Regions from separate parts of the Amycolatopsis benzoatilytica AK 16/65 genome, predicted to be linked through region 3. Evidence: riboswitches for the same ligand, from Rfam matches in the RefSeq annotation. Region 3 holds a riboswitch; each other region holds the start of a gene.

Region 1 (10,399 bases), 4.1 Mb from region 3:
GCGAAGCGACTCGGCAAGACGCTGATGATCCACGACCGCGAAGCGCACGAAGACGTGCTTCGGATCCTCGACGAGGAAGGCGCGCCCGAGACGGTCGTCTTCCACTGCTTCTCCGGCGACGAACACATCGCGCGCCGCTGTATCGACAAGGGCTACGTACTGTCCTTCGCCGGCACCGTCACGTTCAAGAACGCGCACGGGCTGCGAGAGGCGGCGCGGATCGTGCCGAGCGGGCAGTACCTCGCCGAAACCGACGCGCCGTTCCTGACCCCTCATCCGTTCCGTGGGCGGCCGAACGAGCCGTATTGCACCGCCTACACCGTGCGGCATCTCGCGGCCCTTCGCGGCGAAGCGGTGCACGAGGTCGCCGAGGCGGTCCGGACTACTGCCGAACGCGTCTACCGGCTGCCCGCCTGATTTCGCACTGTCACATGGGGTTGAACGGATTGCGACGTTCGGGTGCGGGCATTCGTCCACCTGATGAGTGACACAGATCACGACACTCCGGGGGGTGTTTGCGCAACCCGCCGACACCCGTTACTGTCCCGTGATCGTGCCGGTCGGTACCGCGCAGCGGATACCGGCTGATACGCCCACCAGTCACGTCAGTGCACGTCGGGGAAGCGGAACCGGGTTGGTACGACCTGGGACCGTGACGATGGCGCTGGCTGGGGGTGTCGGACTTGAGAGGCGTGCCCTGCGAGGGTGCGTCGCGAACGAAGGACGACGCGCGTCGGACGCGCGATGTCTTGGGAAAGGGAACGACCCGGTGACTGGTAGTAGGCAGGATGACTCGCGTCTTGACGCGGGTTCGGCATTTTTCTCCTCCCCCGCTGGTTCGGTGGCCGTGCTCGACCGTGAGCTCGACGACACCGCCTACGGGCAGTACGACTTCTCCGACGAGCTGAAGGTGACCGAGCAGGACGTGCTCGCGGCCCTCGGCCCGGACGCCGACATGCTGATGTCGGAAATCGACGTCGACGTGGACGAGCTGATCCGGCTCATCAACGCCGAGACCACCCTGCTCCCGCCGCTCGTCCTGCCGGACGAGGTCGAGCAGGACCGCACCGCGTCTCCGGAGGCCAAGAAGGCCGCCGTCGAGGACGGGCTGCGCGAAGCGACCAAGACGTGGAAGCGCCGCTTCCTCAAGGGCGCCGTGCTTTCGCTGCTGGTCACCATCGGCGGCGGCGGCGCGGCGGCGCTCGCGATGAACAAGAGCATCACCGTCGACGTCGACGGTCACCAGCAGACCGTGCACACCTTCGGCGGCACTGTCGGCGACGTGCTCAAGGACGCCGGGCTTTCGGTCGGCGAGCACGACGCGCTTTCGCCCTCCCCGCAGGCGGCGGTCGGCGACGGCGGCGTCATCAAGCTCGAGCGCGGCCGCCAGCTGAACCTGGTCGTCGACGGCGTGTCCCGGCCCTCCTGGGTCCGCGCCACCACGCTCGGCGAGGCGATGAACCAGCTCGGCATGGGCAGCATGCTCTCCCAGGGCACCTGGACCTCGATGCCGTCATCCGGCGAACTGCCGCTCGAGGGCTCCACCGTCCAGGTCAAGACCCTCAAGCACATCACGCTGTTCGACGGGGCCAACGCGCCGCGTCAGGTGACCACCAACGCGGTGACCACCAAGGAGTTCGCTTCCGACCTGAAGCTGAACCTCGGCCCGGACGACGCGATCGAGGGCGGCCTCGACGTCGGCCTGAAGAACGGCGCTGAGGTCCACATCAGCCGCATGGGCGTCTCGATGGTCAACCAGGAAGAGACCATCGACCCGAACGTGCAGAAGGTCGACGACCCGACGCTGCTGCAGGGCCAGACCAACGTCGACGACCCGGGCACGCCGGGCACGAAGCTGGTCACCTACAAGGTCACCAAGAAGAACGGCGAAGAGGTCGGCCGCGAGCAGATCTCGGAGAAGATCCTCGTCGCCGCCAAGGACAAGATCATCAAGGTCGGCACCAAGCAGCCCCCGCAGCCGGCGATCGGCGACGGTTCCGCGTGGGACCGCATCGCGCAGTGCGAGTCGGGCGGCAACTGGGCCATCAACTCCGGCAACGGCTACTACGGCGGTCTCCAGTTCGACAAGCAGACCTGGAACGCCTACGGCGGCAGCCAGTACGCGTCGCTGCCCAGCGAGGCCAGCCGCGAGCAGCAGATCGCGGTCGCGGAGAAGGTCCGCGATTCCCGCGGCGGCTACGGCGCTTGGCCGGTCTGCGGCAAGCGCGCCTGAGTTTTCCTCCGTCGGCGGCCGTGAGCTTCGTGCTCGCGGCCGCCGGCGTTTTTCGTGCCGCCTGCTCGGGCCGCCGAGTGCGCTGGGTAGGCTCGTCCGGTGGTGGAACTGCTGGGACCTGCCGAAATCCGCGGGCTGGCCGACGAACTCGACGTCCGGCCGACGAAGAAGCTCGGGCAGAACTTCGTGCACGACCCGAACACGGTTCGCCGCATCGTCGAACTCGGCGGCGTGCAGCCCGGAGACATCGTGCTGGAGGTCGGCCCCGGCCTCGGCTCGCTGACCCTCGGCTTGCTCGCCGCGGGCGCCCAGGTGGTCGCGGTGGAGATCGATCCGGTCCTCGCCGCCAGGTTGCCGCGTACGGCGGCCGAGCGCGCGCCTGAGGCCGCGGAACGGCTGTCTGTGGTCGGAGCGGACGCATTGCGCGTGCGCGCCGCCGACCTGCCCGCGGAACCGGTGTCCCTCGTCGCGAACCTGCCGTACAACGTCGCGGTGCCGGTGGTGCTGCACTTGCTCGCCGAGCTGCCATCGCTGCGCAGTGGCCTCGTGATGGTTCAGACCGAGGTCGCCGATCGGATGGCGGCCGGACCGGGCAGCCGCACCTACGGCGTGCCCAGCGTGAAACTCGCCTGGTACGGCCCGGCCCGCAAGGTGGCCGCGGTGCCGCGTGCGGTGTTCTGGCCAGTCCCGAACGTCGATTCGGCGCTCGTGTCGTTCAGTCGCACCGACCCGGTGTCCGGCGTCGATCGGGAACGGCTCTTCGCGGTGGTCGACGCGGCGTTTTCGCAACGCCGCAAGACCCTCCGGGCCGCGCTGGCGGGCTGGGCCGGTTCGGCCGATCGGGCGGGGGAGCTGCTCGCGGAGGCGGGGATCGACCCGCGGACGCGCGGGGAGCAGCTGGACGTGCACGCGTTCGCCCGGATCGCGGCAGCCAAGTCCTGATCTCGGGCCGCCGAGGGCCGCACGCGCGCCGGCTTCGCCCAGTCCTCGAGTGAAGGTCCGGACGTCGTCCGCCAGGGCGACCGCGCGATCTGTCCCGCTGCGGCCCGCCCGGCTCGGATGCGGCGATGCAGCGGAACCCGCGCGGGTCCCGCCCCGGACTGGTTGCTGGCCTGATGGAATGAGTCCTGGATCTCGCCCATCGTCCAGACATTTATGCGGACATTTCCCGGCAAACACAAAATCGCCTCGCGTCGCGGCAGGCGCGACCGGGGTCACATTGGTTCAACCAGGCTGTCGGCGCGGCTATTCCCGGTCCGCTCGAAGCCCTCGTCCGGCGCACTCGAGAAGGTGCGGGCGGCCTCGGCATCCGGGGGAAGCTCCGGTGGTCGCGAACCGGACTGTTCGGGCCCGTCGAGAGCCGATGGTTCGCCTTGGCGGCCTACCTTCCTCAGCGGCTGGTGCACCCGGCGGCGGACCGAGGTACAGTGAAAAGTTCTGGCTCTTCGGCCGAAATTCCTTGATCCGCAACCGGGTCTGCGTTGTCCACAGTGGATCTCATGATCGCCGTTCGGCAGGGTCTGCCAGGTCGGAGCACTGTTCGGCGGCCGAGGTTCCCGCTCCCGCGAGGCAAGACGGCCGTTCCGGCATGCGGCCGCCACCAGACGTGTGATCTGCATCCGCGTGCTTGCGTTCAGTCCGTGGGATCGGCTTTACTCAGAAGCGTCCATCCCGAGCGACTGAGAGACCTGGCTCGCCGAAGTCGCAGCAACCACCCTCCGCAGGGCAGGTGCTACCGCCAGGACCGATGGAGGCTGTTTCCGATGAAGAGGGTCACCCGCCCGCTCCTGCTGACCCGCCGACGTGTCGTCGACGAAGGTCGCCGCTCGGTATGTGCGTGTCAACGCTCCATGGTCATCGCCTGATCTTTCTTCCGGTCTTTTCTTGCACCGTCCACATCGGACGGTAATTCGATGACGCTTGGCGCGCCCGGAATCGGCGCCGCGCCCGTATGCCATGGAGCCCTTTCGTGATCACCGTCGAAAACGTGTCCAAGTCCTTTCCCTTCCACGGAAACCGTGTCGCCGCGCTGCGTGACGTGAGCGTCGACGTGCAAGCCGGCTCGCTGTTCGGCGTCGTCGGCCCGGCCGGTTCCGGCAAGTCCACCCTCGCCCGGTGCATCGCGCTGCAGGAGCGCCCGGACCGCGGCGTGGTGCGGCTCGACGGCCTCAACACCGCGACGCTGGACGGCAAGCGGCTGCGGGAAATCCGCCGTCAGCTGGGCGTTGTCGGCACCAAGCCGGAGTTGATCGCCGAGCGCACCGTCGCGGGCAACATCGCCAGCCCGCTGGAGCAGCTGGGCGTCGACGGCCCGCAGCGGCGCAGCAAGGTCGGCTCGCTGCTCGACCTGGTCGGCCTCACCGCGCGCGCCGCGCAGAAGCCGGAGGAACTCACCGAAGGCCAGCTCCGCCGCGTCTCGGTCGCCAAGGCTCTCGCCGCCGGCCCGGCGGTGCTGCTGGCCGACGACCCGACCGCGGGCATCGCGCCGGAGGACGCCGGCGCCGTGCTGGCGGTGCTCGACCGGGCCCGCGCCGAGCTGGGCGTGACGATCGTCGTCACCACCCAGGACGCGGACGTGGTCCGCCGGGTCTGCGACGACGTCGCGGTGCTGGACAACGGCGCCCTGGTGGAGCGCGGTTCGGTCCTCGACCTCGTCTCGACGCCGGACAGCTGGACCGCACAGGCGGTGCTGCCGGCCATCGAGACCTCGCGCGCCCAGTCCGCGAAGTACGACCGCGCGGTCGACGTGGTGCTGATCGGCTTCGCGTCGGTGGGCGCACTGCTCCCCGAGGCGGCCAGTCGCTTCGATGTGGAGCTGGCCACCATCGGCGGCGGCCTGACCCGCCTCGGCGACACCCCGATCGCCCGCTTCCGCCTGGGGGTCCGCGGCGAGCGCGCGGACGCCGCGCTGTCCTGGATCGCCGAGCGCGGCGCGCACGTGAGCCAGCCGGCGCGTGGCCCGCAGAGCGTGGTCGCCGCCTGATTTCCGGTTAGCCGCAAGGCATCTCCACCGCGGGCCGCTCCGGATCGGGGCGGTCCGCGGTGCGCTTGTGGCGGGTCAGATTGAGCACGCCAGCCAGATCGAGGCCCCGGTCGGCGCGAGCCAGACGAGGATGCCGAGCAGCAGCTGGCCGGTCAGGGACAGAAATTCGGCGATCAGCACCGCTGTGTACTTGATTCCGGTCCAGATCTCGGCGGAGCGGGTCGCTGTCTCGGCCAGCTCGCGATCCAGCTTCGCCTCCAGCCGGTCCATCGCCGCCTCCGACTCGGCCTGCTCGGGCACGAACTTCAGGGCCGCCCACATCGCCACGACGAAGATCGTCCACGACGACACCACGCCGATCGCGATGATCACGACCCGGGCGGTGCCTGGTCCGCCGATCCCCAGCAGGCCGCCGAGGGCGAGGAACTCGGCCACCGCGGCGAGGGCGAGCGACAACTGCAGCATCACGGCGGTCACGATCCGCCTGCCCTCTCGCGGCGCTCTCGTGAGCTTCGCGGACTTCTCCGCCACTGCGAACGCGATCAGCAGCGTCGGGATGATCTGCGCCGTCGCGGCCCAGAAGTCAGTGGTGATCGGCACGCGGAAAGGATGCCGCAGCCGTCCGGTTCGCGACACTGGTTTCGCCGTATCGGTCTCGGCGGCCGGTATCTCAGGTCAGCTGTACTGGCTATCAGGACATCTGTCCTGCCCGGCGAGTGATCCCGCCCCGGGGTTTTTCTCCTGGTGAGCCCCGGCGGAGCGGCGCCACGTAGGCTGGACAGGTGCTCGCCGTCGTTCCTCCCCCTGTCACCGTCCGGGTCCCGGCCAAGGTCAACCTGCACCTGGCCGTCGGAGACCTGCGATCGGACGGGTTCCACGAGCTGGTGACCGTTTTCCAGGCGCTTTCGCTCACCGACGAGGTGACCGTCGCGGCTACTGACGATCCTGGGCTCGAGGTGTACGGAGAGGGGGAGCGCACGGTCCCCACCGACGGCACCAACCTCGCCTGGCGTGCGGCCCGCGAGCTCGCCGCGTACGCCGGGCGGCCGGATGCGGACGCGCCGAAGGTGCGGGTCGTGCTCCGCAAAGGCATTCCGGTCGCGGGCGGCATGGCCGGCGGCAGCGCCGACGCGGCCGCCGCACTGGTCGGGCTGTCCTCGCTGTGGAAGCTCGACATCACCCGGGACGAACTCGCCACCATCGCCGGCCGCCTCGGCAGCGACGTGCCCTTCGCGCTGTACGGCGGCACCGCGCTCGGCACCGGTCGTGGTGAGCGGCTCGTGCCGGTGCTGGGGCGGCACACCTTCCACTGGGTGCTGGCCTTCGACGAAGAGGGTCTCTCGACGCCCAAGGTGTTCGGCGAGCTCGACCGGTTGCGCGCGGACGGCAAGCCGCCGCGGATCGGCTCGCACACACCGGTCGTCGAGGCGCTCGCGTCCGGCGACCCCCGGCAGCTCGCTCTGCTGCTGGGCAACGACTTGCAAGCCGCGGCCGTGTCGCTGCGGCCGGGCCTGCGCCGCACGCTGCGCGCCGGGGTGAACGCGGGGGCGCTCGCCGGGTGCGTGTCCGGCTCCGGGCCCACTTGCGCGTTCCTGTGCGCGGACGCGGAGACCGCGGTCGAAGTGGCCGCCGAACTGTCCGGTGCGGGGGTGTGCCGCACCGTCCGGGTCGCGCACGGCCCGGTGCCCGGCGCGCGGGTGGTCGGCGGCGACGACGCGCCGCGCAGCGCGCCCCCGCGCGTACACGCCTGAACTATTAGTCCACAGTGGAAAGGATCCGGATGGCCAACCTGGTCAACCTGGAGTCGGTGAGCAAGTCCTACGGCGTGAAGCCGTTGCTGGACAACGTTTCCCTCGGCGTCGCCGCGGGGCAGCGAATCGGCGTCGTCGGGCTCAACGGAGGCGGGAAGACGACGCTGCTCGAAGTCCTTTCCGGACTGAGCGAACCGGATTCCGGCCGGGTCAGCCACGTGCGCGACGTGCGGATGGCGGTCGTCACCCAGCGTACCGAGCTGCCGGTGGGCAGCACCGTCGGCGATGTCGTGCTGCAGCGCTACGGCGCCGAGCACGAATGGGCTGCCGACGCGCGCGTCCGGTCCATTGTGGACGGGCTGGGCATTACCGCGATCGGACTGGATACCTCGACCGCGAACCTGTCCGGCGGAGAGCGCCGCCGGGTCGCGCTGGCCGCCGCGCTCACCGGCGAGCTGGACCTGGTGGTGTTGGACGAGCCGACCAACCACCTGGACATCGAGGGCGTCCGCTGGCTCGCCGACCACCTGCTGAGCCGGCGCATCGCGGTCGTGGTCGTGACCCACGACCGGTGGTTCCTGGACACCGTCGCGAGCCTCACCTGGGAGGTCGCGAACGGCCGGGTCGAGCAGTACGAAGGCGGTTACGCGGACTGGATTTTCGCCCGTGCCGAGCGGGCCCGGCTGGCCGCGACCGCGGAGGAGAAGCGGCAGAACCTGGCGCGCAAGGAACTGGCCTGGCTGCGTCGCGGCCCGCAGGCGCGCTCGTCCAAACCGCGTTACCGCGTCGAGGCGGCCGAGGCGCTGATCGCCGACGTGCCGCCGCCGCGCGATTCCGTCGAGCTGATGGCGTTCGCGAAACGCCGCCTCGGCAAAACGGTGCTGGAACTGGAAGACGTCTCGCTGGCGGTCGGCGAGCGGACTCTGCTCGATCACCTCACCTGGCGGATCGGCCCGGGCGACCGGATCGGTCTGGTCGGCGTGAACGGATCCGGCAAGACCACCCTGCTGAAGCTGCTGGGCGGCGACGTCGAATCGCCGACCGGCCGGCGCGTGCAGGGCAAGACGGTCGCGCTCGCGCATCTGCGCCAGGAGTTGGACGACCTGCCCGCCGATCTTCGCGTGCTGCAAGCGATCGAGCAGGTCGCCGGCCGCGTCGTGTTCGGCAAGCAGGAGATGAGCGCGTCGCAGCTGGGCGAGAAGCTCGGCTTCCCCGCCGCACGGCAGTGGACGCCGGTCGGCGACCTGTCCGGCGGCGAGCGGCGCCGCCTGCAGCTGTGCCGGCTGCTGATGGCCGAGCCGAACGTGCTGCTGCTGGACGAGCCGACGAACGACCTGGACATCGACACTCTGCAGCAGCTGGAAGACCTGCTGGACGGCTGGCCCGGCACGATGGTCGTGGTTTCGCACGACCGGTACCTCGTCGAGCGCGTCTGCGACGCCACGTACGCGCTCTTCGGCGATGGCAACGTCACGCATCTGCCGGGCGGCATCGACGAGTATCTCGACCGGCGCGCGCGGGCCAAGGAAGCCGCGCCGCGTCGTGAGGCACCCGCCCCGGAGAAGACCGAGGCTAAGCGCAGCGCGGCGGAAATCCGCGCGGCGCAGAAGGAATTGGGCCGGCTGGAGCGGCAGCTGGACAAGCTCTCGGCGCGCGAGGAGAAGCTGCACGCCGCGCTGGCCGAAGCCGCGACGGACCCGGAGAAGCTGATCGAGCTGAACACCGAGCTGAAGGGCGTCCTGACGGAAAAGGACGACGTCGAGGCGAAGTGGCTGGAGACCTCCGAACTGGCCGAGTGACAGCGGCGGGACGGGCGAGGTCGCTCCGCAGGGTCGCTGCCGCGGAGGCTTCGCGCGCCTCGTGCTCGGCTTCCTCGGCGACCGTCGCCCGGGGGACAACGCCGCCTCGGTGTGCCCGGGCTTCGCCCCGTGCCCGCGTCCGGTTTCGGCCGCGGCGGGGACCTGCATCGCCGCGGGGACAGATCCGCACGTCGGGTCCGTCCCCGTGTCGTTTCGGGGGCTGCCCGGGCCGGACACTCGCTGTTCACGCCGCCGCGGGCGTGGCCGCGAAAACCGGACAGTAATCTGACCCGCATGAGTCGGTTTGTGGACACTCTCGTCGGAACTGCGGCGGACCGGGGCCAGCGGCGCGGCATGGTGACCGGGGAGCCCAAGGAGCCGGTCCGCCGGACCTGGGCGCAGGTGCACGAGGAAGCGCGCCGGATCGCAGGCGGACTGGTGGCCGGCGGTCTCGCGCCGGGCAGCGCGGTGGGTGTTCTCGCCGCCGCGCCGGCGCTGATCGCGCCGACCGTACAGGCGGTGTGGCTGGCCGGCGGCAGCGTCACCATGCTGCACCAGCCGACGCCGCGGACCGACCTCGCCGAATGGGCCGAGGACACGGTGAAGGTGCTCGGCATGATCGGGGCCGAGCTCGTAGTGCTGGGCGAGCCGTTCGACCAGCTCGCCCCGGTGCTCGCCGAGAAGGGCATCCGCTACCGGCTGATCGCGGAGCTGGCCGCGGCCGAGCCGCTGGCCGAGATCGTGCCGACGGAGGAAGGCGACACCGCGCTGCTGCAGCTGACCAGCGGGTCGACCGCGGACCCGAAGGCGGTGCGGATCACCTACGGCAACCTCTACACCAACGTCAAGGCGATGGTCGACCGCGCCGAGTTCGACTTCGACACCGACGTGATGGTGTCCTGGCTGCCGACCTTCCACGACATGGGCATGGTCGGCTTCCTGACCGTGCCGATGACGTTCGGGGTCGAACTGGTCAAGATCACCCCGGTCGAATTTCTGACCGGCCCCTTGATCTGGCCGGAGCTGATCAGCAAGTACCACGGCACGACGACGGCCGCGCCGAACTTCGCGTACGCGATCGTCGGCAAGCGGATGGCGCGAGTCGAGGACGACAACGCCTATGACCTGTCGAAGCTGCGCATCGCGCTGAACGGCGCGGAGCCGATCGACGAGACGGCCGTGCAGACGTTCGTGGACGCCGGCAAGCGGTTCAAGATGCCGCCGGAGTGCGTGTTCCCGGCGTACGGCATGGCCGAGGCGACGTTGGCGGTGTCGTTCGCGCCGCTGTTCACCGGGCTGACCCTGGACTTCGTCGAGGCATACGCGCTGGAAGCGGACAACCGGGCCGTTCCGGTGCCGGAAGGAGATCCGCGCCGCGGCACCGACGAGGTTCGCTCGTTCGCGCTGCTCGGGCGGCCGCTGGACGGGCTGGAAGCCGACATCGTGGACGATTCCGGGACGGTGCTGGGCGATCGGCAGGTCGGCGAGATCCGGCTGCGCGGCGAGGCGGTCACGCCGGGGTACCTGACCGTCGACGGTCCGCTGGCCACCCAGGGACCGGACGGCTGGATGAAGACCGGGGACCTCGGGTACCTGGTCGACGGCCAGATCGTGATCTGCGGACGGCGCAAGG
Region 2 (10,399 bases), 370 kb from region 3:
CCACCGCCGGCTACACCTACGACTGGAATCTCGGCGCCGGCCGCGTCTGGACGTACTCGGGCAGCCTCGGCCTCGTCCAGTCGCAGGGCACGTGGCTGGTCCACTGGGTGCCGGCCGTGCTGCATCCGAAGCTGGCCGACGGCGAGCGGCTGGTGCTCGCTTCCTCCGACGTCCCGGCGGTGGTGGACCGCGACGGCAAGCCGCTCATCGTGTCCGGCCCGGCCGGCCTGCACCCGGCGGACGACAAGGCATTCCCGCTGCTGCGTTCGGCGCTCACTTCGCACGGCAAGGCCGCTCAAGCGTTCGCCGTCCAGCGCGTCGACGCCGGCGGCAAACCCGTCGAGACGCTGTTCGGGAACCCGGACGGCGACCAGAAGCCGGCGGTCAGCGGGCTCAGCGCCGCGGTCCAGCGGTCGGCGCAGTCCACGGTCGACGGTTATCCGGGCAAGGCGGTCATCGTCGCCCTCCAACCCTCTAGTGGGGACGTGCTCGCGGTGGCGCAGAACAGCAGCGAAACCAATCCGAAGGCGGCGCTCAGCGGCCAGTACGCACCCGGCTCCACGTTCAAGATCGTCACCGCGACCGCGGCACTGGAGGCCGGGCTGGTCACGCCGGATTCCGAAGTGCCCTGTCCGCTGACCGACCGGATCGGCACGCGGACGCTGTCCAACGAAGGATTCGACCTCGGCACCACCACCGTGCACAGGGCGTTCGCGAAGTCCTGCAACACCACGTTCGGCCGGCTCGCGTCGCAGCTGCCCGCCGACGGGCTGGCGAAGGCGGCCAGCCAGTTCGGGCTCAATGCGGACTTCGCGATCGACGGCGTGCCCACCGAGCTGGGCCGGGTCGACCCGGCGGCCAACGCGGACGAGCAGGTCGAGGACGGCATCGGCCAGGGAAAGGTGCAGGTCAGCCCGATGGGTGCGGCGGTGATGGCGGCGACCGCGGCGTCCGGGCGCACCGTCGTGCCGCGGCTGTGGGCGGACGGCACGAAGGTCAACTCCGGCTACCTCCCGCCGCCGGGCCCGGTGCTGTCGGCGCTGCGCGGCATGATGCGCGAAGTGGTCACCGGCGGCACCGCGACCGGACTGGCGAGGTCCGGCACCGTGTTCGGCAAGACCGGCACCGCGCAGTTCGGGGACGGTGCGGAGGCGCACGGCTGGTTCGTCGGCTACCGCGGCGACCTCGCGTTCGCCATTTTCCTGGAGGGAGCGAACGATTCGAAGCCGGCCGTCCAGCTCGGCGCGCAGTTCCTCGGCGGACTGAGCTAGCCGGCGCTTCGGCCGCGGCCGAACTGTTCGCGCCTTACCGTGGACGGATGGAAACCGTCGCCCTCGCCGAAGTCGCCGCTGTGCTGGCCGATCCGAGCCGCGCGACCATGTGCCTCGCGCTGCTCGACGGCCGCGCCTGGACGGTCGGCGAGCTGGCTGGCGCGGCGCGGATCGCGGTGTCTACGGCCAGCGAGCACGTGACGCGGTTGCAGGACGCCGGATTCGTCGCGCGGGCGAAGCAGGGGCGGCACGCGTACGTGCGACTGGCGAGTCCGCGCGTGGCGGAGCTGATCGAGCATCTGGCTCAGCATGCGGAGCTCAAGCGCCCGGACGGGCTGCGGACGTCGCTTCGGGTGCAGCGGCTGTCGTTCGCTCGCAGCTGTTACGACCACCTCGCCGGGACGCTCGGCGTGGCGCTGCGAGACGGGATGATCGGCCGCGGCCTGATCGACGTGTCGGACGGGCTCTCGCTCACCGACGCCGGCCGGGCGGCGTTCGCCGGCCTCGGCGTCGAGCTGCCGGACCGGCCGCGGCGGCCGATGCTGCGCGACTGTCTGGATTGGACGGAGCGGAGGGAGCACCTGGCCGGGGTGGCGCCGGCGGCGTTGCTGGAGCGGGCGGTGACGGCCGGCTGGCTGACCCGGGACCAGCAGCGCGCGGTCCGGGTCCTGCCCGGCGCGGAGGAGCCTTTCGCGACGCTGGGAGTCGATCTCGCCACTCTGCGCGCAATGCGAGCGTCGTAACACACTCCAGTGGTCCCCCGACCGGTGGTGCGCGGTCGGGAACCGGACGCCGCCTCACTATTCTGGACGCCTGCGGGCGGCCGGGACGGGAGGCGAGGAGTGGACCAACTTCCCTTGCTGTTAGGCGTCGGGGGCCTGGTCCTGCTGGTCTCCGTGGTCGCCGTGCGGGTGTCCATCCGGCTGGGGTTTCCGTCGCTGCTGCTGTACCTCGGGATCGGCGTCGTGCTCGGCGAAGCCGGGTTCGGCATCCGGTTCGACAACCCCGCGCTCACCCAGGCGCTCGGGCTCGCCGCGCTCGTCCTGATCCTCACCGAAGGCGGGCTCACCACGCGCTGGTCCTCGGTGAAAGCCTCGCTGCGGCCCGGAATCATGCTGTCCACAGTGGCCGTGGCGATCAGCATCGCGGTCACCGGCGCGGCGCTGCACTGGCTGCTCGGGCTCGACTGGCGAATGGCGCTGTTGTGGGGTTCGGTTCTCGCGTCCACTGACGCCGCGGCGGTCTTTTCCGTGCTGCGCACGGCCGGCGTTGGAAGACGCCTGGTCGGCGCGCTGGAGCTGGAGTCCGGCATCAACGACGCGCCCGCCTACATCGCGGTGGTGGTGCTCGCGTCCGGGGAAGCGGTCGACTGGTCGCTGCCGCTGCTGGTGATCTACGAACTGCTCACCGGGCTGGCACTGGGCGTCGCCTTCGGCTGGCTGGGCGCGCAAGCGTTGCGCCGCGCCGCTCTTCCGGCGACCGGCCTGTACCCGCTCGCCACGGTGGCGGTCTGCGTGCTCGCCTACTCGTCGGGGCAGCTGGCGCACGCCTCCGGTCTGCTGGCCACCTACGTCGCCGGTCTCGTGCTGGGCAACTCGAAACTGCCGCACCGGTCGGACACGCTGTCGTTCGCCGAAGGGCTCGGCTGGCTCGCGCAGATCGGACTGTTCGTGCTGCTCGGTCTTTTCGCGTCGCCGAGCCGGCTGCTCGAAGCGCTGGTGCCGGGCCTGGTCGCGGGCGCGGTGGTGCTGCTGCTCGCGCGTCCGCTGTCGGTGGTGCTGTCGGTGCTGCCGTTCCGGTTGCCGTGGCGGGACCAAGCATTCCTGTCCTGGGCCGGGCTGCGCGGCGCGGTGCCGATCGTGCTCGCGATGATCCCGCTGTCGCAAGGGGTTCCCGGCGCGGACCGGCTGGTGGACGCGGTGTTCGTCCTCGTCATCGTGCTCACCTTGCTGCAGGGCGCGACGCTCAGCCCGCTCGCCCGGGTGCTCGGGCTGGCGAAATCGGGACAGGCGCAGGAGATCGAGGTCGACGCCGCGCCGCTGGACGAACTCGGCGCGGAGCTGCTGCAGGTGCGCATCCAGAAGGGTTCGAAGCTGCACGGCGTGTACCTGTCCGAACTGCGGCTGCCGGTCGGCGCGACGGTGAGCCTGGTGGTCCGCGGGGGCACCGGGTTCACGCCGCAGAAGACGAGCCGGCTGCAAGTGGGCGATCAGCTCTTGGTGGTCGCGACCGCCGACGTCCGCGACGCCACCGAAGCGCGCATCCGGGCGGTGGACCGGGCGGGCCGGCTCGCGCGCTGGCGCGGGGAGTCCGGCGCCTGATCTCCAGTGTCCATTGTGGATGAACGGGGTGACCGCCGTCTCAGATCACGGGAAGGGGCTGGCTCAGTGCCGGGGTAGTCCGCTATCGTCCGGGTCAGGTCATGAGTGCCAGCGCGAAGCCCCGGCTTGCTGGCCGGCAACCCTCCTACCGCGGTGGGGTGCCCCGGGTGAAGACCAGGCCGGTCGCGCCATGCGGCAGGCAAGCGCGGGCCCCTCGCCGGGGGTCCCCCGGAACGCCGAGGAGGCGTCGTCATGACTCTCGCACTCGACCGGACCACTGCTGTTTACGCTGGTCCCGCCACTGTTCCCGCGGTCGCCGGTGCGGCGCTGCGAGTGCCGCTGGTGACCGGCGGCGACATCGGGTACGCCAACCTCGACCACGCGGCCAGCGCGCCCTGTCTGGACAAGGTCCGCTCGGCGGTCGAGGAGTTCCTGCCCTGGTACGCCAGCGTGCACCGGGGCGCCGGGTTCGCGTCCCAGGTCTCCACCCGGCTGTACGAGCGCACGCGCGACATCCTGCGCCGCTTCGTCGACGCCCGCGCCGGTGACTCGGTGGTCTTCACCCGCAACACCACCGACTCGTTCAACCTGCTGGCGAAAGCGTTGCCGCGCAAGACTTCTGTCGTCGTCTTCGACAGCGAGCACCACGCCGCGCTGCTGCCGTGGCGCGGCCCGAACGTGCGGCGCGTGCAGCTGCCGCGGACCCGGCTCGCCGCGGTGTCCGTTGTGGACGAAGCGCTGGCGGACTGCCCGGAAGGGCCCCGGCTGGTGGTGGTCGCGGGCGCGTCGAACGTGACCGGCGAGCTGCTGCCGGTCGCCGAGATCGCCGCGGTGGCCCGGAAACACGGTGCGCGAGTCGCGCTGGACGCCGCGCAGCTGGCACCGCACCGGCGGATTTCGTTGCGGGAACTGGATGTCGACTACGTCGCGTTGTCCGGGCACAAGCTGTACGCGCCGTTCGGCGCCGGTGCGCTGATCGGACGCAGCGACTGGTTGCGGGCGGCGCAGCCGTACCTGGCGGGCGGGGGTGCGACGAAGCTGGTCACCGAGGAAGCCGTCGTGTGGAACACCGGCGAGGAGCGGCACGAGGCTGGTTCGCCGAACACCGTCGGCGTGTATGCGCTGGGGGTCGCCTGCGAGGAGCTGGCCGCGAGCTGGGATGCCGTGGGCTCGCACGAAGCCGCGCTGCTGGAGCGGCTGCGCAAGGGGCTGGCCGGCCTTCCCGGATGCGCTGAGCTGCGGTTCTTCGATGCTCCGGGGGACCGGGTGGGCACGGTGAGTTTCGTGCTGGACGGGTTTGACCCGGGGTGGCTGGCGGCGGTGCTGTCGGCGGAATACGGGATCGGGGTTCGCGACGGGGCGTTCTGCGCACACGTGGCGACGCGGCGGCTGATCCGGGAGACCGGTGCCGACGGGCAGCAGGCGGTGCGGGTGAGCCTGGGGCTGGGCAGCACTGAGGAACATGTGGACCGCCTGGTGCTTGCGCTGCGGCAGGTCATCGCCCGCGGTGCGCGGTGGGAGTACGCGAAGGCGGACGGGCGGTGGGCTCCGGTGGGAGACCCGCGCGAGCTGCCCCCGTTCTGTTCCTGATCACGCGGCAGGTTGGGCGAGCGGGTCATGCCGTCGATGACGGCCGCTCCGGCGTGGTTCGAGCGACCGGATTAGGCCGGCTCCGCCGGTGCTGCCTGCCGCCGCGACCCGCCCGGGCGCGGACGTGGACAATGGGGGAGTGAGCACCGACCCTTCGCCGTCCGAATCCGAAGTCTCCCCGCCCGTGGACCCGCCCGAGCCGGGGGCGGCCGACACTGCCGCGGCCGAGACCGAAGCGACTGAAGCGCAGGCGCCGAAACGACGGGTCGTCTGGGTGGTGTTCGCCGTCGCGGCGGTGCTCTGGGCCCTCGACCTGCTCACCAAGAACCTCGTGGTGGCGAACCTGGAGGGCCAGCCGCCGAAGCCGATCCTCGGCGGGCTGATCTACCTGCAGGTGATCCGCAACGCGGGCGCGGCGTTCTCCATGGCCACCGGCATGACCTGGGTGCTGGCCCTGATCGCGATCGCCGTCGTGGTCGCGATCGTGTGGATCGCGCGCAGGCTGCGCTCGGTCGGCTGGGCGATCGGCCTCGGCCTGGTCCTCGCCGGCGCGCTCGGCAACCTGACCGACCGGTTCTTCCGCGAACCCGGATTCCTGCGCGGCCACGTCGTGGACTTCATCTCCGCGTTCGTGCCGAACGGGCAGGGCTTCGCGATTTTCAACATCGCCGACTGCGGGATCACCGTCGGCGGCGCGCTGATCGTGCTCCTGTCGCTGCTCGGCCGGGACTACGACGGCACCTCGACGCGCAAGAAGAAGGAAAAGGCGTGAGCGCCCGGATGCTGCCCGTCCCGGACGGGCTCGACGGAATGCGGGTCGACGCCGGGCTGGCCAAGATGCTCGGTCTCTCCCGCACCGCGGTCGCCGAACTGGCCGAGGCGGGCGACGTGCTGCTGGACGGCCGTCCGGCGGGCAAATCGGACCGGCTCACCGGCGGCGGGCTGCTCGAGGTCACCCTGCCCGAACCGGAACGGCCGGCGGAGATCATCGCCGAGCCGGTCGAAGGCATGCGGATCCTGCACGACGACGACGACATCGTGGTGATTTCGAAGCCGGTCGGCGTCGCCGTGCACCCGAGCCCGGGCTGGACCGGCCCGACCGTGGTGGGCGGGCTGGCCGCCGCCGGGCTGCGGATCTCGACGTCCGGCGCGGCCGAGCGCCAGGGCGTCGTGCACCGGCTCGACGCGGGCACCACCGGCGTGATGGTGGTGGCGAAGAGCGAGCACGCGTACACCGTGTTGAAGCGGGCGTTCAAGGAACGGACCGTCGACAAGGGCTATCACGCCGTCGTCCAGGGCCACCCGGACCCGATGCGCGGCACCATCGACGCCCCGATCGACCGGCACCCGCGACACGACTACAAGTTCGCGGTCGTGGCGGGCGGACGGCCGAGCGTCACGCACTACGAGGTGGTCGAGGCGTTCCGGGCGGCGTCGCTGGCGCACGTGAAGCTGGAGACCGGGCGGACGCACCAGATCCGCGTGCACTTCTCCGCGTTGCGCCACCCCTGTGCCGGGGACCTGACCTACGGGGCGGACCCGGTGCTGGCACGCAAGCTAGGCCTTTCGCGGCAATGGCTGCACGCGCGGACGCTCGGCTTCGCGCACCCGGCGGACGGCCGCTGGGTCGAGTTCGAGGCGGAGTACCCGGCCGACCTCGCCGGGGCCTTGGAGATCCTCCGGGACGGAAACTAGCCGCCCGGCGGTCCCGGTCGATCCTGGTTCCGGTGCGTGCGGGGAACAGTGAGGGACTCTGCGTCCCCCAATGTTCCCTTCACGAACTTCGGGTTAGTCGACCGACCAGGTCAGGGTGCGCTCGTCCGGCTCCGGGCGCGGGCTCCAGCGGACGGCGACCACCCGGGTCGCGTCCGGGAGCACGTAGACGGTGTGCCCGCCGAGTGTTTCGCCCGGCTGGACGCCGATCTTGTGCGGCGGCCGCGAGGTGAGCGAAACCGGGGCCTTGCCGACGACGTCGCCGCTGTCGGTGACCAGCTCGAGGTAGTTGTCCGGCAACGACGCGAACGGGATCGGCCCGCGGTTGGTGATCTCGGTGTGCACGACGACAGCTCGCTCGCCGTCCTCCAGCCGGTAGCCGGCGGCGCCGAAGAGGAAGTCGGCCGGGTCCTGGACTTCGAGCAGCTGCACCGACAACTGCTCGCCCTCGAGGCCCTGGGACTGCATCGTCTCGCCGATCCGGCCCTTCTTGGCCGGGCCGGCGGCGGGACGAGGATCGTCGCCGCGCGCCCACGACGCGGTCTGCGGGACGCCCCAGGTGCTCAGGACCGGGTCCGGATGCGCGGCCGGTCCGCTGTAGCCGTTGGGCGGCGGTGCGGGCGTTCCGTACGGCTGCGCCGCCGGAATACCGTTCGGTCCGGGCGGGTACGAGCCGGAGACGCCGGGGTTCAGGCCGGTCTGCGCCGGGGCATACGCGCCGGACCGGCCCGGATTCGGCAGCCCGGTCTGGCCCGGCGAGTACGACCCGGACATCCCTGGCCCGGCCGGAATGCCGTTGGGTCCTGCCGAGAAGGCGCCGGACGTCCCCGGGCCGGGCATCGGACCCGGTCCGTTCGGCGGCGGGTAGGCACCCGAAACCCCCGGGTTCGGCCCGGCGGGAATGCCGTTGGGACCGGGCTGGTACGCGCCGGAGACGGCGGGGTTCGGCCTCGCCCCGGACGCGGGAATGCCGTTGGGGCCGGGCGGGTAGGCGCCGGAAACGCCCGGGTTCATCCCGGCTTGCGCGGGCGAGACCGGCCCCGAGGTGCTGGGCGAGCCGCCTTGTGGTCCGGCTGCGGGGCCGCCTTGGGGCCGGGCTGCCGGGAACGGCGCGGACCCAGGCCCGCCCTGCGGACGCTGCCAGGACGCGGGCGCTCCGGAGATCGCCGCACGAAGCCCGTTGGGGTCGCTCTCGACGCCGACGAGCAGCGGCAGCCCGCTGCCGGACAGCGCGACCAGCCGGTACGCGACCTCTCGCGGATCCATCCCGACCTTCGCCGCGAGTTCGTGGACAGCCCCCTTGCCCAGCTCGGCGAGCGCGGCGAGCAGGCGGATGTCGGCGGGATCGGTCACGGCCACTCCGGCAACGCTACCGCCTCGCCCGCCGAACCAGGCCGCACTCCCGCATCCGGCGTGCCCCGGTTCACCGGATGCGGGGCGGACCGTCTCGGCAGCGGGGCGAGAAGGGGACTGGGCGGCGGCGGGTGCGGGCAGGGGGGCGAGGATCGCGCGGGCCCGTGTTCGCGGTCCGGGCGAATCACCGCCCGGCCCGGCTCCGATCTCGATTAGGGTCGGCAGCACACCTGACGTCAATCCTTGGGGGCACTGCCGATGTCCGTCGTTTCCGATCTCGCCGACGAGTTCGTAGAGGCGTCGTTCGACCATGAGCCGCTCGACGCCGCTGTGCTCGGGATTCGGCCGGACGCGCCGGGGCTCGGCGATCCGGGGGCGGCTGCCGAGGCCGCGTACCGGGAGGTGCTCGCCGGCCTTCGCGCGCGCGCCGAAGAGATCGACCCAGCAGGGCTGGACAGCGCCGACCGGGTCACTCGGGAGGTGCTGCTCAGTTCGATCGACGCGGTGTTCGACCAGTTCGACAGCCACGCGGCCGAGTTCACCGTCTCCGATCTGTTCATCGGGCCCGCCTCCGCGCTGCTGACCGTCCTGCCGATGATGCCGATGGCCGCCGGTTCGGTCGCGGAAGCGCATCTCGGCCGGCTCGCCGAGATCCCGGGCTATCTGCGCACGTTCGCGCAGCGGCACCGCGACGGCATCGCCGCCGGGCGGGTGCCGGTCGAGCGCTTGGTCAAGGGGGCGATCGCGCAGATCGACCGGTACCTCGCCGAGCCGGACAGCGACCCGCTGGCGCGGCACGAGGCGCCCGACGAGGACTTCGCCGAGCGGCGTGCCCAGCTGTTGCGCGAGGTCGTGCGTCCCGGCTTCCGCGAGTACCGCGACTTCCTCGAGGCCGAAGTCCTCCAGCACGGCCGCCCCGACGACAAGGCCGGCGTCTCCTGGCTTCCGGGCGGGGACGAGATCTACGCCCGGCTCGTCCGCAAGCACACCACCAGCACCCGCACCCCGCGGGACCTGCACGAAACCGGCCTCGCGGTGATCGCCGGGCAGGTCCCGGAGTACCAGGCGCTCGGCGAGCGGGTCTTCGGCACCCGCGAGCTGCCGGAGATCTTCGAGCGCCTGCGCACCGACCCGAAGCTCCGTTGGACCAGCGCCGACGAGCTGCTCGAGGGCGCGCGCACCGCGATCGCGCGCGCCGAGGCGGAGGCGCCGAAGTGGTTCGGCCGCATCCCGCAGCACCCCTGGGTGGTCGAGCCGGTTCCGGCGGACTCCGCACCGGGCGGGCCGCCCGCGTACTACATGCCTCCCGCGGTCGACGGGTCCCGGCCGGGCACCTACTTCGCGAACACGCACGAGGCGACCGAGCGGTTCCGGCACACCGCCGAGGCGACCGCGTTTCACGAGGCGATCCCGGGCCACCACTTCCAGCTCAGCGCCGCGCTCGACCTCACCGACCTGCCGCTGATGCGCCGGATCGGCGGGTTCACCGCATACGCCGAGGGCTGGGGCCTCTACACCGAGCGCCTGGCCGACGAGATGGGCCTGTACTCCGACGACGTGGCGCTGCTCGGCATGCTCACCTTGGAGTCGATGCGGGCCGGCCGGCTGGTGGTGGACACCGGGCTGCACGCGCTGGGCTGGACCCGGCAGCAGGCGGTGGACTACCTGGTCGAGCACACGCCGATGGCGCGGGTCGAGATCGAGTCCGAGGTGGACCGCTACCTCGCGTACCCGGGCCAGGCGCTCGCGTACATGGTGGGCCGGCTGGAGATCCAGCGGCTGCGCCAGGAGGCCGAAGAGCGCCTCGGCAGCCGGTTCGACATCCGCGAGTTCCACGACCTGGTGCTGTCCGGCGGTTCGCTGCCGCTGTCGGTGCTCGACGCGGTGGTCACCGAGTGGGTGGCCGGCCACGGCGACACCGTCAACGGGCTGGCCGCCGAGCTGATCGAGCTGGACTTCGAGCGGGAGCCGCTGGAGCGCACCGTCTACGGTCTGCCCGGCGACCACACCAAGCTGGCCGACCCGAGCCTCGCCGCGGCGGAGCGGGACCGGGCCGCGTACGCCGCGCTCGCCGAGCGGGCCGAGGCGATCGACCCGGCCGGGCTCAGCGCGTCCGAGGTCGTCACCCGCGAGGTCGTGCTCACCCACGCC
Region 3 (10,399 bases):
AGCCCGGTCGGCCAGTCCGACGGGTTCGTGACGACGACCTCGCTGCGGTCCTCCAGCACCACGCGGTACACCACGTTCGGCGCGGTCGAGATCAGGTCGAGCCCGAACTCGCGCTCCAGCCGGTCCCGGGTGATCTCCAGGTGCAGCAGGCCGAGGAACCCGCAGCGGAAGCCGAAGCCCAGCGCGACCGACGTCTCCGGCTCGTAGGTCAGCGCGGCGTCGTTGAGCTGCAGCTTCTCCAGCGCCTCGCGCAGCTCCGGGTAGTCCGAGCCGTCCACCGGGTACAGCCCGGAGTAGACCATCGGCTTCGGCTCGCGGTAGCCGGCCAGCGGTTCCTTCGCGCCGTTGCGCTCGGACGTCACGGTGTCGCCGACCTTCGACTGGCGCACGTCCTTCACGCCGGTGATCAGGTAGCCGACTTCGCCGACGCCGAGGCCCTTGCTGGCCTTCGGCTCCGGCGAGATAATCCCGACCTCCAGCAGCTCGTGCGTGGCGCCGGTGGACATCATCTTGATCTTTTCGCGCGGCGTGATCTTGCCGTCCACCACCCGGATGTAGGTGACGACGCCGCGATAGGTGTCGTAGACCGAGTCGAAGATCATCGCGCGGGCGGGCGCGTCCGGGTCGCCGACCGGGGGCGGGACCTGCCGGACCACCTCGTCGAGCAGCGCGCCGACGCCCACGCCGGTCTTCGCCGAAACCCGCAGCACCTCGTCCGGCTCGCAGCCGATGATGTGCGCGATCTCGCCGGCGTACTTGTCCGGATCGGCCGAGGGCAGGTCGATCTTGTTCAGCACCGGGATGATCTGGAGGTTGTTCTCGAGCGCCAGGTACAGGTTGGCCAGGGTCTGCGCCTCGATCCCCTGCGCCGCGTCCACCAGCAGGATCGCCCCTTCGCACGCCTCGAGGGCGCGGGAGACCTCGTAGGTGAAGTCGACGTGGCCGGGGGTGTCGATCATGTGCAGCACGTGGTCCTGGCCGTCCACCTGCCACGGCAGCCGCACGTTCTGGGCCTTGATCGTGATGCCGCGTTCCCGCTCGATGTCCATGCGGTCGAGGTACTGCGCGCGCATCGCCCGCTCCTCGACGACGCCGGTCAGCTGCAGCATCCGGTCCGCCAGCGTCGACTTGCCGTGGTCGATGTGGGCGATGATGCAGAAGTTGCGGATCAACTCCGGCGGCGTGAAGGTGGTGTCGGCGAACGTCTTGGGCGCTGTCACTCGGGCTGTCCTCAGGATGGTGGGGGATGTCCGTACCCCATCGTCCCATGGACCTCCGGGTGCGAGTGGGGGTCATCCCCGATGCGCCCCCGCGCGTCTCGTGATGACCTCGAAGTATGAGCACCGCACCCTCCCCTTCGCCCGGCCCCGGCGTCCTCGATGCCGCGTTCGACCGGGTCTTCGGACACCCCAGCGGCCTGCTGGGCAGGCTCGGCGGCAAGCTGATGGCGGTCAGCAACGCCGGCACCGAACACCGCGTGGTCGACCTCGCCCGCCTCGAACCCGACGAGACCGTCCTGGTCGTCGGTCCCGGTCCCGGCATCGGCCTGGACGCGGCCGCCAGGCTCGCCGGCGAAGTGATCGGCGTCGAGCCTTCCCCCGAGATGCGCAGCCTGTGCACGGACCGCTGCGGCGACCGCGCTGAGGTGCGTGCGGGCAGCGCCGCGCGGACCGGCGCCGAGGACGCGTCTGTCGACGTCGTGCTGACCGTCAACAACGTCCAGCTGTGGGACGACCGGCCGGCCGGCTTCGCCGAGCTGTTCCGGGTGCTGCGGCCAGGCGGACGGCTGCTGCTGTCGGCGCACGAGAAATGGCTGCCGGTCACCCGGCACGAGCTTGCCGACGAAGCCGCCGCGGCCGGGTTCACGGACCTGCAGACCTGGACTTGGGACCCGCCCGGGTTCGCCCCGCTGGCCGCCCAGCTGCGCGCGGTGAAGCCGGCGGCTTAGCGCTGGTCGCGGCGCAACGGGTGGTCTTCCGGGACCTCGACGAGGACGATCCGCAGCCCGTCCGGGTCGGCGATCCACGCCTCGTCGGTGCCCCACGGCTCGCGCACCGGCTCTCGCACCGGTTCGACGCCGCGGCCGGCCAGTTCGGCCAGCGTCGCCCGCAGGTCGCGGACCTGCAGGAACAAGTTGACGTCCGGGCCCGGTCCCGCCTCGCCCGCTCCGACTACCTCGATCGATCCTCCGCCGGCGAAGAACCGCGTGCCGCCCGGGAACTCGCGCTCGATCGCGAGGCCGAGCTTGTCGCGGTAGAACGCGGTGGACACCTCGTGGTCGCGAGGGTGGATCAGCACCCGGCTGCTCAGTACGTCCATAGGCTCCTGCCTACCCGAGGCGCTCCGCTCAGGCGAGCGCAATCGCCGCGATCCCGGCCAGGACGACGACCGACCCGGCGAGCCGGCGGACCGCGTTGCGCTCGCGGAGCACGAGCCAGGCGGCCACCCCGCCGAACACGATCGACAGCTCCCGGGCCGGCGCCACCAGGCTGACCGGTGCGATCTGCAGCGCGTACAGGACCAGCAGATAGCCGGCCGGCGAGGCGAGCCCGACGATCAGCACCTCGCGCCGGTGATCGCGCCACAGCCGCTCGACCTCGAAGCGGCCGCGCACGGCGGCCGGTGCGAGCAGGATGCTCTGCCCCAGCGCACCGCCGCCGAAGTAGACCAGCGGCGGGACGCCCAGCGTGGTGACCGAGTGCGCGTCCCAGAGCGTGTAGCCCGCGATGGCCGCTCCGGTGAGGACGCCGTAGAACACCCCGGCCCGGCGCGCGCGGGAGTCGCCGGCGCCGCCGCCGAGACTGATCACCAGGACGCCCGACACGACGAGGAACGCGCCGGCCAACCCGAGAACCCCGGGCCGTTCGTGCAGCAGGAGGACGGCCACGAGCACCGACAGGAGCGGTCCGGTGCCGCGGGCGAGCGGATAGACCACTGAAAGGTCGCCGACTTCGTAGCCGCGCTGCAGGACGATCCCGTACAGCACGTGCATGATCGCGGTGGCCGCCGCGGCGAACAGCCAGCTCCATTGCGGCCGCTCCGGTTCGACAGCCAGCGCGACCCCGACTGCCGGGAGCATCGCCACGGCCGAGACGGTGTAATAGAGCCAGACGAACCGCGGACCGCCGCCGGAAACTCGTTTGGCGGCGAGGTTCCATCCGGCGTGGACGACCGCGGCGACGAGAACCATGGCCAGGGCACTGGAGTTCACGGGACCCTTTCAGGACTTCGGCGCACGCTGAAGACCGGGTCCTCCAGGCTTTTGTCCCGTCAGATGAACGGCAGGACACGGTGCCCCGCCGACGGTGCCGCTCGGACCAGTCCCGCCGGCCCTGGTTGTGGGCGGAGGCCCGGCTTCGGGCCTGCGGGCCGGCGACGGAACCCTAGGCACTATCGCGGTCCACGGTAGCGGAGGCCGGCAGGTGCCGCCGAAGGCTTTCCGGCGGGACGTTTCGGGAAGGCTCGGTTCGGGGCACCGGCGGGGCAGAGCGTCCCGGGGGTGCCGGCGGGGCAGAGCACGGCTTCCGGGCGGGCCCGCCTCGGCACCTGCGCGGGGCCCTCGCCGACGCTGCGAGCAGGACTGTTAAGATTTTCGACTGTTGCCGTGCGGCATTCCGTCAAGGAGGAAACCCGGCTGCCCGTCAGGGCCGGTCCGGTGCCAAACGAACGCGGCAGCGACCTTCACCGAGTGAAAGAGGAACGCCTCCATGGCTAACATCAAGTCGCAGGTCAAGCGCATCACCACGAACGAGAAGGCGCGGCAGCGCAACCTGGCGATCCGGTCCTCGGTGAAGACCGCGATCCGCAAGTTCCGCGAGGCCGCCGAAGCCGGTGACAAGGACAAGGCCCTCGAGCTCCAGCGCGACGCCGCTCGCAAGCTGGACAAGGCCGTCACCAAGGGCGTCCTCCACGCCAACCAGGCCGCGAACAAGAAGTCGGCTCTCGCGAAGCGCGCGAACCAGCTCTGATCGCTGTCTCTTCGGAAGGCCCGGCGGCTTCGGCTGCCGGGCCTTTTCCGTGTCTTGGCCAACCGCGGCGGCCGGGGCGTCAGCGGGAATTCGGTGCCAGGCAGCGGATTCCGCCGCCTCTATTTCGGGCACGGCAGCCGGACCAGCCCGCGGGACGGCCAACCCGCTGTCAGGCCAACGGCTGTCCTCCCGGCGAACCTCGACAGCCACGCTGGGGACGTCAAGCCCCGCCGGGCAGGCGGCCCCACTCCCCTCCCCGGACGGCCGACCCTGGCAGTTCTGTACGCGGAGCGTGCAGCCCCGGCCGCGGCAGGATCAGCGGTCGCCCTTGGCCGCGACCACGTCCAGCACCGCCCGCTGCAGTGCGTAGTTCGAGTCCGCCGCCGCGCCCTTCACGTCCGCGTTGAGCCGCGCCACGATGCGCATCGCCTCGGCAAGGCCGTCCGCGCCCCAGCCGCGCGACTGGCCCTGCGCCTTCCGGATCTTCCACGGCGGCATTCCCAGCTCGCCCGCCATCTGGTTCGGATTGCCGCGTCCGGCGGCGGAAACCCGGGCGATCGTGCGGACCGCGTCGGCGAGCGCGTCGGCCACCAGCACGTGCGGAACGCCTAGTTGCATCGCCCAGCGCAGTGATTCCAGCGCCGCCGCCCGGTCGCCCGCCACGGCCTTTTCGGCGACCGCGAAGCCGGTCACGTCGGCGCGGCCGGTGTGGTAGCGGCGGACCGCCTGCTCGTCGATCGCTCCCCCGGTGTCGGCCACCAGCTGGGTCGCCGCCGACGAGAGTTCGCGCAGGTCGGAGCCGACCGAATCGAGCAGGGCCAGCAGCCCCGCTCCGTCGATCTTGCCGCCCGCCCGGCGCACCTCGTTGCGGACGAACGCCTCGCGCTCGGCCGGCTTGGTGAGCTTCGGGCACTCGGTGATCTCCGCGCCGGACTTTTTCAGTGCGCCCGGCAAGGCTTTCGCCGCTTTGCTGCGCCCGCCGCCGCTGTGCACGACCACCAGGACGATGCCCTCGGCCGGCGCCTTGAGGTAGGCCAGCACCGCGTCGGACAGCTCCTGCGAGATGTCCTGCGCCGACTCGAGCACGATCACGCGCCCCTCGGCGAACAGCGACGGGCTCACCAGCTCGGCCAGCAGCGGCGGTGTGAGATCGGACACCCGCATCCGCGTGAGGTCGGCCGTCGGGTCCGCTGCCTTCGCCGCGTCGAGCGCGGCGCGCACGGCCCGTTCGATGAGCAGTTCTTCCTCGCCCGTGACGAGGTGCAGCGGCGCGGGTGCGGTGGTCACCCGGCCATCCTCTCACCCGGCCGCCGGTCCGCCCGCCCCGGTGATGTGGGCCGCCTCCATGGCACGAGCCGATCACCATGTCGTACGGTGTACCCGAGGACGCGCCCGGCGGGCGCTCCGACAATCGAATACCGCTCATCCAGAGGGGCAGAGGGAACGGCCCGACGAAGCCCCGGCAACCGGCGTACAGCCTGTCATTCCGCGATCGCGGAATAGCTGACGACCACGGTGCCAATTCCGGCCCGCTTCGGCGGGGCAGATGAGGAAGGAACCTCGCGATGACTGCAACCCTCCGCACCACCTCCGCCAACAAGACGCTCGACCTCGGTCCGGCTGTCGAACTGGTGTCGAAGGAAGAGGGCCACCGGCAGCCGCTCGCCCCGGAGTTCGTCTCCGCCGAAGACTTCTCGCCGCTCGAGGTCGCCTACGACTTCGGCCGCGTCCGCCGCGAGGACATCGAGGCCGGACCGCGCAACATCTGGCGCTACAAGAAACTCCTTCCCGTCCCCTCGACAGTCGAGGAGACCCCGAACACCGAGCCCGGCTGCACCCGGTTGGTGCGTGCCGACCGGCTGGCCAAGGCGCTCGGCCTGAAGAACCTGTGGGTCAAGGACGACACCGGCAACCCGACGCACTCGTTCAAGGACCGCGTGGTCGCCGTCGCCCTGGCGGCCGCCCGCGAGTTCGGCTTCGAGGTCCTCGCGTGTCCGTCGACCGGCAACCTGGCCAACGCGACGGCCGCCGCCGCGGCCCGCGCCGGCTGGCGGTCGGTCGTGCTGATCCCGAAGAGCCTCGAGCGCGCCAAGATCCTCACCACCGCGGTCTACGACGGCGACCTGATCGCCGTCGACGGCAATTACGACGACGTGAACCGGCTCGCCACCGAACTGGCGGCCGAGCACGAGACGTGGGCGTTCGTGAACGTCAACGTCCGCCCGTACTACTCCGAGGGCTCGAAGACGCTCGCCTACGAGGTCGCCGAGCAGCTCGGCTGGCGCATTCCGGAACAGATCGTCGTGCCGATCGCCTCCGGCTCCCAGCTCACCAAGGTGGACAAGGGCTTCCGCGAACTCGGCCAGCTCGGCCTGGTGGACGCCAGCCCGTACAAGGTGTTCGGCGCGCAGGCCACCGGCTGCTCGCCGGTCTCCACCGCGTTCCGCAACGGCCACGACGTGGTCCAGCCGGTCAAGCCGGACACCATCGCCCGCTCTCTCGCGATCGGCAACCCGGCCGACGGCCCGTACGTGCTCGACGTGGTCAACCGCACCGGCGGCGCGATCGAGGACGTCACCGACGAAGAGGTCGTCGAAGGCATCCGGCTGCTGGCCCGCACCGAAGGCATCTTCACCGAGACCGCCGGCGGCGTCACCGTCGCGACGGCGAAGAAGCTCATCGAAGCCGGCAAGCTCGACCCGGAAGCCGACACCGTCCTGCTCATCACCGGCGACGGCCTGAAGACCCTCGACGCGGTCGAGAATCACGTCGGCCCGAAGGCCACCGTGCCGCCGTCCGCCGAAGCAGTCGCCAAGGCGCTCGGTTACTGACGCGCCGGCGCGGGGTCCGGCGCGCCTACCGCGGCGGACCTCGCGGCTCGCCTCGGCGCGCCACCGCCGGACCGCCGCCGCTCGGCAGCACCGCGGTGTCCCCGTCCAGATCCGTCCGGGTCACGAGGACGCCCATAACCCGCAGTACGTCCATTGTGGACTTGCTCGGGTGTCCGTATCCGTTGCCCGCGCCCACGCTGATCAACGCGGTCCGCGGCCGCACCGCGGCAAGGAACTGCGGCAGCGAGTACCGCGACCCGTGGTGCGGCACCTTCAGCACGTCGGCTTGCACGTCGACGCCCTCGGCGAGCAGGTCCGCCTGCGCGGCCAGCTCGACGTCTCCGGTCAGCAAGATCCGGCCGGCCGACGTGTCCGCGCGCAGGACGACTGAGCTGTTGTTGATCATCGTCCCGTCCTGCAGAGCCGGTGCCCGCGAAGTGGCGTAGCGCGGGCCGAGCACGTCCAGCGACAGTCCCGGCCACGCCAACCGCTGACCGGCGCTCAACTGCACCAACGGCACCCCGCGGGTTTTCGCCGCACCGGAAACCTGCTGCCACGCCCAAGCAGGCGCCCGTCCGGGCCCGATCGCGATCGCGCCGATTGCCCGCCCGTCGAACACCGACTCCAGTCCGCCGATGTGGTCGGCGTGCAGATGGCTCAGCACCAGCAGCGGCACCCGCTCGACACCCAGCCGCCGCAAGCATTCGTCGACCGGTCCCGGCTCCGGCCCGGTGTCGATCACTACCGCCCGGCCGGGTTCGGATGTCGCGAGCACGACCGCGTCGCCCTGTCCGACGTCGCACTCCACCATCGCCCAGCCTTCGGGCGGCCACCCGGGCTTCAGCACCTTGACGGGCACGACGGTCAGCAGCACCACAACCAGGCCGAGCGCGATCAGCAGCCGGATCCGGCGGAACCGCAACGCCACCACGACGACCGCCAGCAAGCCGGCCGCGCACAGCCCGCCCCACCAGCCGCCGGGCCACGTCAGCACCGCGCCGGGCGCTCTCGCGCCGTGCCGGGCGACCAGGATCAGCCATTGCGCCTCCGGTTCCGCCAGCCGGACCAGGAGGTGCCCGGCGCCCGGCCACCACGGCCCGGCGGCGGTCGCCAGCACGCCCAGCACGGTCACCGGCGCAACCACCGGTGCGGCAAGGACATTGGTGACCACCGAGACCAGGCTGACGGTGCCCGCCATGCCGGCGATAACCGGTACGGTGACCACGAACGCGGCCAGCGGCACGGCAAGCCCCTCCGCGTATCCTGGCGGAACTCCCTTCCGCGTCAACGACTCCGCCCAGCGCGGCGCGAGCAGCACCAGCCCCGCGGTGGCGAGGACCGACAAGGCGAACCCGAAATTCGCCGCCATCGCCGGGTCCCAGGCCACCAGCACGCACACCGCGAACGCCAGAGCCGGCAAAGCGGAACCGCGACGGCCGAGCGCAAGCGCGAGCAAGCCGATGCCACCCATCACGCCGGCTCGCACTACGCTCGGTTCGGGACCGACCAAGATCAAGAAGCTTGCCAACGACAGCCCGGCCGCGACGGCGGAGAGCCTTGGTCCGGCACGCAACGCCCGGCACAGCAGCAGCACCGCGCCTCCGACGACCACCAGGTTTCCTCCGCTGACGGCCATCAGGTGAGTGAGCCCGGAGGCAACGAACTCGTTCTCGACCTGGTGCGGCAACGCGCTCGTGTCGCCCAGGACCAGCCCCGGCACCAGCCCGGCCGGTTCTTCGGGCAATACCGCGCACAACGAATGCAGGCTGTTCCGCAAGGTCGCCGCCGCACGCTGCCACCACGGTGCTGCGCCCACGTCGCGCGGCGCTGCGCGGACGGACAAGACTGCTGCAGTCAGCTCGCCGCCGCGCGCCGGCATCAGCCGGCCAGTCGCTGTCACCTCTTGACCTGGCAGCAACGTGCTCCAGCCCGTTACCGGGGCCAACAGCACGACCCGGCCGGCCGAATCGACCTGCCGACTGTCCACTGTGGCCGCTCGGACGTGCGCAGGGATCGCCACCGAGCGAGCACCGGCTTGCTGGTCGGCGTAGCCGGATTGCCGAATCGGCCGTGGACGTTCGCTGATCTCGATCCGCAGCGCCGCGGTCGCGCCGTGCACCGCGGCGGCCGCGAGCGGATCGGCATCGGCCTGGTGAATACGCAGCGCGGTCGGCAGCGCGGCGGCGAGTCCGACGAGCAACAACGCTCCCCCGGCGCCGACGTACCGTCCCCGACCGCGAACCAGGAACACCAGCGAGACAACCACTGCCGCCGCCCCGATCGCCGTCGCTGCCCCCCAGCCGAGCCGGAGACCGGCCAGTGTGGCCGCCCAGCCGGCGATCGCCGCCGGGACCAGCCGGAGGTCGTGCCGGCGCGGTGCCGCCGCCTCCGCCGTCATCCGGCCGTCACCTGCTCGCGCAGTTTCTGGAACTTGCTTTCGCCGATGCCGTCGACGTCGCGGAGCTGCTCGACACTGGAGAAGCCGCCGTGCTGGGTGCGCCAGTCGACGATCCGCCGGGCGGTGACCTCGCCGACACCCGGAAGGGTGTCGAGTTGTTCGGCGGTCGCCGCGTTCAGATCGATCTTGCTGGCCGCGGCTCCGGCACCGGCCGGGGCCGCTTGCGCGGCCGGGATTCCCACCGCCAACTGTTCGCCGTCGGCCAGTTTGCGGGCGAGGTTCAGCGCGGTCAGGTCGACGCCGGGATTCGCGCCGCCGGCGGCGCGCAGCGCGTCGGCGACCCGCGAGCCGGAGGGCACGGTGACGAGTCCGGGCGAGCGCACCAGCCCGACGACGCTGATCACCAGCTTGTCGCCGGCCGCCGGTTTCGCGGCGGTCGGCACCTGCGCGCGAGCCGCTGGAAGAGAAGGCGCGACCTCTGCTGCTGGTGAGGGACCGAAGAAGGCAAGGCCGCCGACGACGACGGCAGCGGCGGCCAGCAACGCCAACGCGACCATGACGCCCCGGTGGGCCAGCAGGCTTGCTGCACCGCCGGGCAGCCAGCGTTGCGCGAGCCGACGCCGGCCGCCGTCGGGCATCCAGCTGCGTACTGCTTTGCCCCCGAGCAACCGGCTCTGCGCGGCAGCCGGTCGCGGTCGGTCCGCCATCCCCGGCAACGAGCTGTTCCCTTCGGTGGCGATCGGCTCTCCTCCGAGTTCTGCCGCGGGTCGCCGAGCGGACCAGGCACCGCCCAGCCGGCGACGCACCGACCGGCGACCGGGTCCGGCGAGACGCGGAACCACGGCCAGCTGGTCGGCCAGCCAGGAGAGCCTGGCGTTGACGGGAGTGCCCGGATCCCGGGCGGACTGCTCGAACACACGATCGAAACTAGGTGCCGATCGGACCCGCGGCGAGGGCCGCGGCGGAATCTGTGGACAGGCGGACGCCTTGGGGACAACTCGGCGGCGAGGCCGCCGTCCGCCCGGATTTCGTCGGGGTGCGCAGTCATACTGACCGGTTCCGCCGCGCCGGGCGGCAGCGGGCACGCCTCCGGACTGGCTCGCGAGCGAAACACCGATTCCGCACGACCGGCAGGGAACTGCCGGTCGCTGAACTGCGCACTGCGGTTCGACTCGACCCGGAACACGTTGTCCCACAGGCGT

Evidence for each region. Region 3 has a riboswitch for S-adenosylmethionine ahead of thrC (threonine synthase). Riboswitches for the same ligand answer to the same signal wherever they lie in the genome.
Region 1: another riboswitch for S-adenosylmethionine. It lies ahead of AMYBE_RS0138455 (methionine ABC transporter ATP-binding protein); the one in region 3 lies ahead of thrC (threonine synthase).
Region 2: another riboswitch for S-adenosylmethionine. It lies ahead of AMYBE_RS0117130 (aminotransferase class V-fold PLP-dependent enzyme); the one in region 3 lies ahead of thrC (threonine synthase).

Annotation. Positions count from the first base shown of each region.
Region 1 covers NZ_KB912942.1:8,202,306-8,212,704, forward strand. Annotated here, with positions in the region: gene AMYBE_RS0138440 (TatD family hydrolase) at 1-417, shown strand, start outside; gene AMYBE_RS0138445 (resuscitation-promoting factor) at 848-2,233, shown strand; gene rsmA (16S rRNA (adenine(1518)-N(6)/adenine(1519)-N(6))-dimethyltransferase RsmA) at 2,333-3,175, shown strand; SAM riboswitch class I at 3,897-3,987, shown strand; gene AMYBE_RS0138455 (methionine ABC transporter ATP-binding protein) at 4,203-5,216, shown strand; gene AMYBE_RS0138460 (hypothetical protein) at 5,292-5,816, opposite strand; gene AMYBE_RS0138465 (4-(cytidine 5'-diphospho)-2-C-methyl-D-erythritol kinase) at 5,999-6,967, shown strand; gene AMYBE_RS0138470 (ABC-F family ATP-binding cassette domain-containing protein) at 6,997-8,766, shown strand; gene AMYBE_RS0138475 (fatty acyl-AMP ligase) at 9,061-10,399, shown strand, end outside.
Region 2 covers NZ_KB912942.1:3,753,005-3,763,403, reverse strand. Annotated here, with positions in the region: gene AMYBE_RS0117145 (penicillin-binding transpeptidase domain-containing protein) at 1-1,271, shown strand, start outside; gene AMYBE_RS0117140 (ArsR/SmtB family transcription factor) at 1,319-2,014, shown strand; gene AMYBE_RS0117135 (potassium/proton antiporter) at 2,114-3,592, shown strand; SAM riboswitch class IV at 3,690-3,804, shown strand; gene AMYBE_RS0117130 (aminotransferase class V-fold PLP-dependent enzyme) at 3,845-5,182, shown strand; gene lspA (signal peptidase II) at 5,322-5,954, shown strand; gene AMYBE_RS0117120 (RluA family pseudouridine synthase) at 5,951-6,877, shown strand; gene AMYBE_RS0117115 (AsnC family protein) at 6,971-8,248, opposite strand; gene AMYBE_RS0117110 (DUF885 domain-containing protein) at 8,507-10,399, shown strand, end outside.
Region 3 covers NZ_KB912942.1:4,120,447-4,130,845, forward strand. Annotated here, with positions in the region: gene lepA (translation elongation factor 4) at 1-1,220, opposite strand, end outside; gene AMYBE_RS0118875 (class I SAM-dependent methyltransferase) at 1,337-1,948, shown strand; gene AMYBE_RS0118880 (VOC family protein) at 1,945-2,319, opposite strand; gene AMYBE_RS0118885 (EamA family transporter) at 2,348-3,211, opposite strand; gene rpsT (30S ribosomal protein S20) at 3,708-3,968, shown strand; gene holA (DNA polymerase III subunit delta) at 4,284-5,255, opposite strand; SAM riboswitch class I at 5,388-5,521, shown strand; gene thrC (threonine synthase) at 5,534-6,799, shown strand; gene AMYBE_RS0118905 (ComEC/Rec2 family competence protein) at 6,825-9,197, opposite strand; gene AMYBE_RS46880 (ComEA family DNA-binding protein) at 9,194-10,114, opposite strand.